Regions from separate parts of the Streptosporangium sp. NBC_01755 genome, predicted to be linked through region 2. Evidence: riboswitches for the same ligand, from Rfam matches in the RefSeq annotation. Region 2 holds a riboswitch; the other holds the start of a gene.
What was found. Region 2 has a riboswitch for cyclic di-AMP ahead of OG884_RS29115 (C40 family peptidase). Riboswitches for the same ligand answer to the same signal wherever they lie in the genome.

Region 1 (5,443 bases), 3.7 Mb from region 2:
AGTCATGGCGGTCGAACGGCCGGGCGTCGAGCCATTTGATCGATCCGACGAAGTGGACCCTGCTCGCGACGGGTTCCCGGTCCGCGCCCACGAGATCAATCTCGGGATTGTTCTGCCGATTCCACCACCCGCCCACAGCCTCGGTGTCCGGCCATGCGTCGTCCGGAAGCATTCTGGCCAGGCAGTCACGTACGAGTGGCTCCACCGCGCGACCTCGCCAGGCTGTCCAGGAACGTTCGATCCGTCGCAACGCCAGATCCGGTCGGCCTCTTTCACTGTCGGCGATGGCCCGCTGCAGGAACGCCAGCCAGAACCGGAGATAGTGGTCGGCCACCCGGTACCGCTTGTTCTTGGTGTCGGGCCGGTCGGAGAGCGGGAGGTCGGTCGCCACCACGCGCTTGGCGATCAGGTTCGCGAGGATCGGCGCCAGGGTGCCGGACGGCAACGGCGCCGCTCCTCCCACATTGGCGGCGATCGTGCTGAAGGTGCGTTCTCCGGTTCCAATGGCCTCCAATACGGTCCGGGTGTAGGTCGCCGACGGAAATTCTCCGAGCAGGGACAACTCGCCGGCGGCGAGAAGAGGTGAAAGCGGGTTGGCAAGACTGTCGCGCAGGAAGTCGATCCTGGACATGCCGCGCTCCCATGAACGGACCACCTCGGGGAAGCCTCCGGTGATGAGCAGCGCGTCCACGGCGTCGGCAGCGGGCAACCCTGTCATGTCGGCGACGTCCTGAAGAGCAAGAGGCCTTAGCGTCATGTGAGCAGCCCGGCCGAAGAAGGGGCGGCCGTACTCCTGTAGGGATTCCATCACCGACAGGTCGCTTCCGACGAGGATCAACAGGATCGGCCGAGCTGAGAGATACCTGTCCCAGGCCGTCTGCAGGGCACCCTCGAACTCCCCGTCCTGTTCGATCAGCCACGGAACCTCGTCAAGAACCACGATGCACGGGGTCTCATCACCCGCGGCCAGCGCCAGCGACCGGAGGGTGTGGTTCCAGTCCTGCGGCGCGGAGCCCTGAAGGAACTCGGCGCCTGCGAGTCCGGAGCAGGCGACGGTCTCGGCGAAGTCATTACGTTCCGCAACCGGACTACGACCTCTCGTCGCCTGGAAGACGACATACGGCAGGCCAGAACGATCACAGAACTCCTGCACCAGGCGCGACTTGCCCACTCGCCTGCGGCCAGTGATGATCACTGCCCGGCCTCGCGTCCCTCCCCTGCCCTCTGTCGCGAGCCGCAACTGCGCGTCGAGTTGATCGAGATCGAAGGCCCTGCCGGTAAACTCCATCGATCCTACCTTAGTAATAATCAATCTTACTTAGATGAAGTCTACATTGATGCCACTACCTGGGCGCGGAAGATGAGAAGTCGCGAAGACAGCCGCCACAGCCAGGGTGAACGGCTGGACCCTGGTCAGCCGGAACGTCAAGGACTTCGACGGCACGGGGGTGTCCGTCGTCAACCCGTTCGACCCCGCCCGATGCGGGTCGCGGGGGCGGGCACGCTCCCCGCGCCGCCGCCCGCCGCGGAGTGCCCGCTCCGGTGAGCGGTCAGCGGCTGACCCCGTCGGACGGGCGGAGCAGGTCGAGGTCGGCGCGGCGGGGGAGGCTCTCCCCGGACGCTGGAGGAGGCCGCGATGATCGACGGCGCGAGCCGGCCGGTGATCCTGTGGCGGATCCTCTTTCCCCTCGTCGCGCCGGGACTGGTCGCCACGAGTGTCTTCTCGTTCATCACCGCCTGGAACGACTTCATCTTCCGCCAGGACCTTCATCATCTCGGCCAGGGACAACCAGACGCTGCCCTCGGCCCTGCTGGTCTTCTTCAAGCCCGACGAGAACGACTGGGGCGGCATCATGGCGGCCTCGACGCTGATGACCGTTCCTGTGCTGATCTTCTTCGTGGCCGTCCAGCGCAGGCTGGTGGCCGGGCTGGGCGGGGCGGTGAAGGACTGACACCCGCCAGGCTCCGTTCCCCCTGTACCGATAATTTTTGCCTGGACCAGGGCAGAACTGTCCCTCGGGACGGTTGACAGGCCAAAATTGGTCCGTGGGCAGGATCGGATCGGTAGGAATGAGCGAGTGCGAGCGTGGGAAGCTTCCGCCAGTTCTGGGCCAGTTGTTCGCTGACGGGGCCGACGGAAGCAGCGGAGGTGAGGGCCGGAGGCTCTCGGTGGACCTGCCACCGGGGGACGTGGTGTGGCCCGACCCCGGTTACGCTCAGCTCTCGCTCCGTCGCCGTCCGGCGTTCTGGCTGAGTGAGGTGGCGGTCTCCGGCGAGTACTGGGCACGGCTGCGGTCCCAGCACGAGCACTCCGGCCTGTGGCCGGTGCTGCTGGAGGACTCGGTGCAGCCCTGGTCGGCCGGTCAGATCGCCCCGGACGCCGCCGTCGAGATCGACAACTACCAGGCCGCCGCGTTCATGGCCGAGGTGTGGTCCGACTGGATCGTCAAGGCCCACATCGACCAGCTCGAAATCCTCGACCCCTTCGGAGTCGAATGTCCGGGTCCGGCCCCTTCGGGAAGGCCTGCCGCCGATCCCGGCGTGGTCGCCGACTGGTACGCCGGCCTGGTGGCCGAGCGCAGGACCCCGCTCGGGCTCGTCGCGGTCGAGCGCGGGGCCGACGCTCTCGCCGTCATGGGCTGGCAGGGTGCCCTGAACCACAACGAGTGGATGGTCCCGCTCGCGGCCGTGGTGCGGAGCTGGGAGGACAGGTTCGGGGTGCGGGTGGTCGGCATGGGGTTCAACACCCTCGACCTCAGCGTCGCCGCACCTCCGACGACCTCGGAGCACGCCCTGCACGTCGCCGCGGAGCACTGGACGTTCTGCCCCGACAGCATCATCCAGGGCGCGGGGAGTCTCATCGACTACGCCGAGCAGATCAAGGGCAGGAACGCCTGGTCGTTCTGGTGGGACTGAGCTTGCCCGCCGCGGGTCTCCGGGGTGTGAAACCCGAGATCGGCAAGACGTTCTCGCTGGTAGGGCGGCTGTTGGTGTGACGGGGTCCCCGATGGGGCTTTCTTGGGGGTAGTAGGTAGATCTTCTGGGGTTTTCATGGCATTTGCTTTGCTTTGTCCGATTTCGTGAGTAGTGTCCATGGGTATCGGTTGGCGACCTGCCCTTCACAAGAGGGAGCGGCCGGCCGACGTCGAATCCCACAGGGCCCGCATGGTCCGGGGAACCGGGGAACCATTTTTCCGGGGTGAATCCGCCGCGAACGTGCGGCGGTAGGGCAACTCCACCGCTCGAACCCGTCAGCTAACCCGGTAGACGAGCTGGAGAGGAGATCCCCCTCATGGATCACCGCGTCACCACGTCGGTGCCCGCTCTGCCCGTGCCGACCACCTGAACTTCGTCGCTGACCCCTGTCGCCGCGCCTGAGCGCGGCACCTGGATCGTGCTCCGCGTAGCGATCGACTGATCCTGCCACGCCACTTTTCCGATGAGCGCGTCCCCGCCACTGCACTCCTCCCCATGCGTCGCACGTGGCTGCCCCGTTCCCTCGCGAAAGAGCCTCTTCTTCATGCGTCTTCCTTTTGACCTGCACAAGAACGGCCTGCATAAGAACCTCCCGAAGAACCTCCCGTACAAGAACCGCCTCGCCACCGCCGCTCTGGTCGGTGCCGGCGTGCTCGTCTCCAGCGGTGTGGCCTCCGCGCTGCCCGCCTCCTCCGCCGCTCCCGCCTCCGTCGCCGCTGCCGGTGCCACTGCCTCCGTTGCCTCCCCCGGCGCGGACACCGTGGTGGCCGCCAACGAGACCGTTCTCCTTGAGGGCTCGACCAGGGCCTCCTACTTCTGGGACGACTCCTCGGGCCGGGCCGGTGACACCGGCCTGCCGGCCAGTGGCAAGCCGATGCAGAAGGGCATGATCGCCAGCCCGAGCTGGCCCCTGTTCACCGAGGGCTATGTCATCTACAAGGGCAAGAAGGCCAAGTTCTTCGTCGGTGACCGCGGTCCCGGCGTGCCCTCCAACCGGGGCATCATGATCGACATTGATGCCAAGACCTTCGCCGACCTGACCGACGGCCGGTTCAACTCCGCCACGCTGGGTGTGGACGGCAACGGCGGCATGGGCCACATCGACATCAAGTACGTGGTCACCAAGTGGGGCGACGGCGTGGGCAAGAAGAACCACCCCGTGGCGTTCGCCACCGGTGCCTGGCGCTACCGGGACGCGAACCCGGCGAAGCCTCCGCAGACGGTCCTGGTCAAGGCCGAGCAGTCCAAGAAGTCTGTGAAGACCCAGCAGGTGATCCAGACGTTCGCCAAGCCCAAGATCATGTCCGAGCCGCTCACCGCACCTGAGGCGAGCATCGCCGCCAAGCCGGTCGCCCTGTCCGGCGCCGACGCCAAGGCCGCCGAGCAGGGTGTCCGGGACCTGGGCGCCGCCGCCCCGGTGGCGGCCGTCACCTCGGCCGGTCCGTCCGCCGGCACGGCCGCCGGCCTGGCCCTGGCGGGAGTGCTCGCCGCGGGTGGTGCCACCTACCTGGTCGCCGGCCGTCTCCGCGGTAGGGCGGGCGCCGAGGAGAGCTGAGGTCCGGCACGATCTCCGGCTTTCCTTCGCCGACGCGATCCGATGAGATCCTCCTGCGGCCCGTGCCCCCCGGGGCACGGGCCGCAGGAGGATCAGACCTCGAGCCGCTCCTCGATGCCGCGCAGGATGTGCCGTGCGAGCGCGAGGTTGGCCCGGTTCCGGTCGAGGGCCATGTAGATGAACAGGCCTTTGCCGCTCCGGCCGGAGAGCGGGCGGATCACGTGGTATTGCGTGCCGAGCGTGATGAGGATGTCCTCGATGCCGTCCTTGAGGCCGAGCGACTCCATGGTCCGCATCTTGGCCTTGACGACCTCGGTGTTACCCGCGGCCGCCACCTGGAGGTCGAGATCCTTGGAACCGCCGAGCGCGCCCAGCGCCATCCCGCTGTTGTAGTCCACGATCACCGCGCCGATGGCACCGTCGATCGCCATCATCTCCTTGAGAGAGATGTCCATGTTGCCCATGTCTGCCTCCGATCACTGAGTTATCGATATCCGTGAGGTGATGGCGGCCAATCTGGCCGCCGTCTTGCGACCCTCCAGCCTGAGCAGCCCGAGGTTGGTCCCCGGGCGTGCCAGAACCGTGAGGACGATCTTGGGGCCGGCGGCGTAGCAGGCCGCGTAGCCGTTGGTGCCGGAGATCAGCGTCTCCTCGAAGGCGCCCTTGCCGGCCATGCCGGTCATCCGGCGGCTGAGGGCCAGCAGCGCGGAGGAGAGCGCGCCGGTCTGCTCGGTGGAGGTGCCGTCGCCCAGATCACTGGCCAGGGTCAGACCGTCGACGCTGCACGCGATGCTCCCGTCCACGTCGGGTATCCGCTCCCGCAACAGCGCCATCTCGCGGTGTATCTCCTCACGCAGTTCCACCGACACCCTCCTTCCGATCAGCTTCAGCGTCCGCAGCCTTATCGGCGGC
Region 2 (5,443 bases):
CGGTGGGATGCGAGGCATAGAGCACGTATTCCATAAGATCAGGCGATAAATCCGAAATGTTGGTGACCGCCAGCCGTTTCTGCATGGCGACGAACGTCGCCGGATCCCTGGTCAGGTCCAGCGCGTGGACGTCCGCACGAGCCTCGATGTGCCTGCTCACCAGGTTCTGGGCCGGCCCTGACAGCACCGTGGCCAGGCTGAGCAACCCCATGACCAGGCCCACCGCCCTCGGGTCGCCCACGGAGGAGATCCCCGCGCGGCGCCGCACGGCCCCCGCCGAGGTCACCACGTAGAGCAGGCACGCCCCGAACGCCGCGCCCAGACCGCCGACGAGCGTACCGGAGAGCACGTCACCCGCCTTGGCGTGACCAAGCTCGTGCGCGACCACCAGCTCGACCTCGTCGGCGGGCGCCCGGAGCAGCGTGTCGTAGACGACGATCCTGCGGGTCGCGCCAAATCCGGAGACATAGGCGTTGAGCGCGGTGGTCCGCCGGGAGGCGTCGGCGACGAGCACGTTCTCGACCGGCACGCCGTCCCTGGCGGCCATGGCGAGCAGGTCGTCGCGGAGCCGTCCGGCCTCCATCGGCCTGAAGTCGTTGAAGATCGGCTCGATGAGCACCGGGTAGGCGAAGGAGGCCGCCACTGTCAGCGCGAACGCGCCGGCCGCCGCGGGGATCCACCAGCGCCGGTAGCGCCGCGCCAGCGCGACCACCGCCAGAACCATGATCGCTGTCAGCGCGGTGCCGACGCCCAGGCTCTTGATCCGGTCGACGGTCCAGGTCGGCCAGGTCTGGGTGGACAGCCCGAAGTCGCGCAGATAGGTCTCCGACCACATCCCCAGCGGCCAGCGCAGCATCGCGACGGCCACCGACAGCGCCAGCACGCCGAGCAGCGCCCGCAACCACCACGGTCCCCGCAGCCGGCCGACGAGCCGCGCGCCCAGCGGGGTGCCCACCAGCACCCCCGCCACCACCAGCGTCAGGCCGAGGGAGAGGTAACCCGGTACGCTGACCAGCTTGTCGAACGCCTCGGACCTGGCGATCTGCTCGGCGGTGAAGTCGCGTGCCGGATCGGGGACGACGACCGGGGCCCGCTTGCTCAGCGCCCGCCAGGGCGTGGTGAACGCCACGACCGCCAGCGTGACCACCCCCAGCACGGCCAGCGCCCACCCCGCCGGCCGCACATCCGAGGGCGCGTCCTTCGTGCTCAGCGTCATCAAACACCTCCAGCGTGGAGCCCCGCCCCCTGATCACGGGGAGGGCACAAGAATGTCAGGCGAGTTCCTTTCCGAGGTAGTCGCGCCACGCCTCGGTGAGTTCGGCCGGCGACAGGCCGAGCGTGCCGGCGACATCGCCACCGTAGAGCCTCACCAGGGCCTTCTCGCCGAAGCGCTCCGCGATGAACCGGCAGGCGAGCCAGGCCTCCTCGTATGCCTGCGCGAGCCGCGGGGCACCGGGGGCGAAGTCCGCGGGACCGGGAAGACGGGCGGGCAGGACTCCGGCCCGTACCTCGGCGGCCAGCTCGGCGGCGGCCTTCCGTACGGAGATCCCGGCGTCGCGGTAACCCACGTAGTCGGCGAAGCCCTCCGACAGCCACGTCGGCACCCGGCCGCCACGGGTCGCGCCGGTGGCCACGTGAACGAGCTCGTGCGTGATCACCACGTCCCTTCCGGCCGTGGTGAGCCTCGCGTAGCCGGAGGGCAGGACGATCACCCGATCCGCGGTCGCCAGCGCGGCCAGGCCGTGTGTGCTCCCGGCCCCGGCGAGCACCGCGGCCTCGGCATCGGTGGCGGGAAAAAGGATCACCGCCCGGACCGGCCCCCAGATCGCCGCGACCGCGCGGCGGGCCCGGTCGGCCCTGGCGGCCAGGTCCCGCAGGACGGCGGGCGCGACGCCGTGACCGATCACGAGGGAGTGCTCGCTCCGGACGACGACGGCGGCGCCGGGCCACAGGTCACGAAGGTCGCCGGGGAGTTCTCCGACGTCGCGGGGAGGATCGTGGGGGGCGGAAAGGTGCCGAGGGTCCCGGGAGTCGCGCGGGAGCGGCCCGGCTCCGGCCAGGAGAGGTCCCGTCCCGGCGAACGGGCCGACGCTCATCAGCGCCAGCATCCCGGCGAGCACGGCGCGGCGCCCCTTCGGGACGGACATAGCGAGTCGATGTTACTCGACCGGTATCGCACCGCACCTTGCCGGAAGCACAGAACCAGGAAGCACGGAACCAGGAAGCACGGAACCGGGCTGCCCCGCATCGCGGCCACGCGCTCGCGACCTTCGCCGGGAAACGGAGCGGCCCCGTCCCTGTTGACATGGACGGGGCCGCTGCGCCCTGCTCAGGCTCCGGGCCGGACCGCTCCGGCGAAGGAGGACCTGTAGTACCCCTTCAGCTTCACGATCCGGACCGTCTTGCCGCTGCTCGGCGAGTGGACCATCCTGCCCTCGCCGACGTACATGCCGACGTGGCCCTTTCCACTGAAGAACATCAGGTCACCGGGGCGCAGTCGGCTCCACGAGACCTTCTTCCTGATCGCCCGGTACTGGCTGTGCGTGATCCGGGGGATGGACACGCCCGCCTTGCGCCAGGCGTATTTGACGAGCCCTGAGCAGTCGAACGCGCCCGGACCGGAGGCGCCCCACCGGTACGGATCACCGACCTGCTTCTTGGCCGCCGAGACGGCCTTGCGGGCCCGAGTCTTCTGCAGGGCCGCCCTGCTCATCTTGGTCTTCACATTGGCGTCGGCCTTGGTCTTGTTCACGGCCCGGGTGTCGGTACTCTTCGTGCTCTCGACCTGCTCGGAGACGCCGGCCGCGGTGTTGACCAGGATCTCAGGGGTGCTGTCCGTCATCGCCCCGGCCGCCGTGGATCCCAGGGTGACCGCTCCGGCTGAGGCGGTCAGGGTGAGGGCGATGCCGCCGAGGGAAAGGCGGAAAAGGCGCGACAGACGGGTGTTAAACGGGGTGGTAGACAGGATTTCTCCTTGGTGCTTCCACTGATGCCTACCGGGTTAGCTGACGGGTTCGGGCTTGGAAGATGCCCTACGGCACAAATGCGCCGATTCACCCCCTGGCCACGATGTGTCGGGCCTTTTGGGTCCCCGGTTCCATACCTCCTGGCTGTATGGATTCGGCGGGCCGCCGTAATGAGGTCCGCCCCCGGCAGGGGCACGGCGGCCGGTTGGATTTCTATCGAGAAACCGGCCCGAAGACCGACATTCACCGCGACGACCTGGCTTGAACGTCGCAATGCCAGAAGTTACCCCGATTCTTCAATTTTTGGCAAAGCATTCACCGAGCAGGAAGATCGATAAGTCTTCTTGATCTTACCGTTATCCCTGCTTAATAGCCATTTATGCTATCGAGATATGACTCTCGTCACACTTCTGACATCACACCTGATAAATCGTGATTTCTGTAATATTCATCACACTTGCCGGATTATCGGGTGATCTAGTGAGAGGCCCCGCAGCTGCGGTCGCCGGCAGGCGGGTCGGCGCCGGACGCACGTGCGGGCGCCGTGATCGACTCTCCGAAGTCCGCCTCGACGAATCTCGAACCCGGCGGCGTCGAGCATCGCTTCGAGGAGCCGGCGGAAGGTGCCGTACCCGGTGCGAGGCACCGGGTACACGGCCGGCGTCGGGTACACGGCCGGCGGGGCAGGACCCCGCACCGTGCGTCAGGGGCGGACGGCTCCGGCGAGACGACGGCCGTAGGCCGACAGCGGGACGACCTTGACGACGTCGCCGGTCTGCGGGGCGTGCACGATCCGGCCGTTGCCCGCGTACATGCTGACGTGCCCCAGGCCCTCGCTGAAGATGAGGTCGCCCGGCTGGAGGTCGTTCAGTGAGACCTTGCGGCTCGCGCCCCAGCTCCACTGCTCCCAGGTGGTCCGCGGCAGGCTGACTCCCCCGCTGCGCCAGGCGGCCTGGAGGAGGCCGGAGCAGTCCCAGCCGCCGGGGCCCGTGCCACCGTACTGGTAGGGCTTGCCGACCTGCGCGAAGGCGAACTGCAGCGCGGCGCGGGCGTTGCCCGAGGCGGGGCCGGTGTACTGGATTCCGGTGCTGTCCGGGTCGCCCGCCTTGAAGACGTTGAGTTCGCGCAGGAGCTTCGTCTGGACCCTGACCATCTTGTCGGCCTTGGCCTTCTCCCTGGCCAGCTCGTCGCGCGTCTCGTCGGCCTCGCTCAGCGCACCCTTGGCCAGGTTCCTGTTGATCCGCAGCGTCTTGGTGGCCGTGTCGAAGGCGCCCAGCGACTGGGCGCGGGAAGCCGACATCTGGTCGACCGCGGCCAGGCCGCTCAGCAGCGCGCCGGGGTCGGACTGGTAGATCATGCCTTCCCAGCCGTTGATCGCACCGACCTGGTAGGTGCTGACCGCCATCGTGACGAGCTCCTTGCGCAGCCCGGCGACCTGCTCGCTCTGGCGGGCGAGTTCGCCGGTCAGCGTCATGTACTTCTTCCTGGCCCGCTTCCACTTCTCCGAGGCCTGGTTGTACTTCTCGACGACCTGATCGGCCTGCTCGTTGAGCTTCTCCAGCTTCTTCTTGGCCTGCGCGAGTGTCGGCTTCGGCTCCGCGGACGCTCCGCCCACCGGCAGCATCAGCAGTGCGAGGGCGAGCCCGGCCGCCACCGGTATCCGAATCAGTCCAACCGGCACACCAGCCACGGCCACGTCAACGCCTCCAGACTGCACAGACCTGCGGCGAATAGTACAGAACAAGTAAGGTTTAGATCACCTTTTCGCATGCTTTGCTCTACAGCCGCAGGTGGCAGCTCCGGTATCCCGGGCGAGCGCCGGGATCACCCGGTCAGCAGCCGGCGACGTCTCAGCAACCGGCGATGCCGCAGATCTTGCCGGTCATCTTTCTGGCGTCGCGCAACTGGGTGGCCCAGTCGCTCTGCGCGGGCTTGGAGTACTCTCCGGCCCAGAGGTAGACCAGGACCGCGTTGCCCTTCCTGACCAGCACGCTCCGCTCACCGCCGACCCCGGCCTTCCCTCCGTAGTAGACCTGCCCGGAGACCTTCAGCGCCTCGTCTCCGAGCCCGGTCAGGCGCGAGGAGGCGTAGCGGTAGGCGGAGCCCGCGTCGGTGTTGGAGCGGCAGGCGGTCAGGGCGGAGCGCACCTGGGCGACGGCTCCGGCGGCAGCCGCCTTCGAGCGGTACAGAATCACCTGCTCGACCTTCATGAAGTCCGGGACACCGGTGAAGGTCACCGTCCGCGCGACCACCCTGCCGGCCCTGGCCAGCGTGGCCTTGCCGCACGGGTTGACGGCCAGCCCGGCCTTCGCCGAGTTGCCGACCTTCCAGTTGGTCTCGGGGTCGTCGTCCTTCTTCGCGGCGTCCTTCTCGTACAGCAGGAAGCCCTTGGGAATGGCGGCCGTCGCGGCCGCCGCGGGTGTGGTGACGGTCGCACCCACGGCGAGGACGGTGAGGGCGAGCACTATGATCTTCTT

Region 1: linked by a shared signal. The riboswitch ahead of OG884_RS07315 (hypothetical protein) and the one ahead of OG884_RS29115 (C40 family peptidase) in region 2 are both predicted to bind cyclic di-AMP.

What each region holds. Positions count from the first base shown of each region.
Region 1 covers NZ_CP109131.1:1,625,339-1,630,781, reverse strand. Annotated here, with positions in the region: gene OG884_RS07340 (ATP-binding protein) at 1-1,288, opposite strand, end outside; gene OG884_RS07335 (hypothetical protein) at 1,395-1,640, shown strand; partial or broken gene OG884_RS07330 (carbohydrate ABC transporter permease) at 1,613-1,952, shown strand; gene OG884_RS07325 (DUF4253 domain-containing protein) at 2,170-2,916, shown strand; cyclic di-AMP (ydaO/yuaA leader) riboswitch at 3,134-3,285, shown strand; gene OG884_RS07320 (hypothetical protein) at 3,298-3,522, opposite strand; gene OG884_RS07315 (hypothetical protein) at 3,521-4,531, shown strand; gene OG884_RS07310 (hypothetical protein) at 4,624-4,995, opposite strand; gene OG884_RS07305 (roadblock/LC7 domain-containing protein) at 5,008-5,394, opposite strand.
Region 2 covers NZ_CP109131.1:6,114,028-6,119,470, reverse strand. Annotated here, with positions in the region: gene OG884_RS29125 (M48 family metallopeptidase) at 1-1,216, opposite strand, end outside; gene OG884_RS29120 (hypothetical protein) at 1,272-2,147, opposite strand; gene OG884_RS29115 (C40 family peptidase) at 2,330-2,842, opposite strand; cyclic di-AMP (ydaO/yuaA leader) riboswitch at 2,976-3,136, opposite strand; gene OG884_RS29110 (C40 family peptidase) at 3,670-4,647, opposite strand; gene OG884_RS29105 (hypothetical protein) at 4,817-5,443, opposite strand, start outside.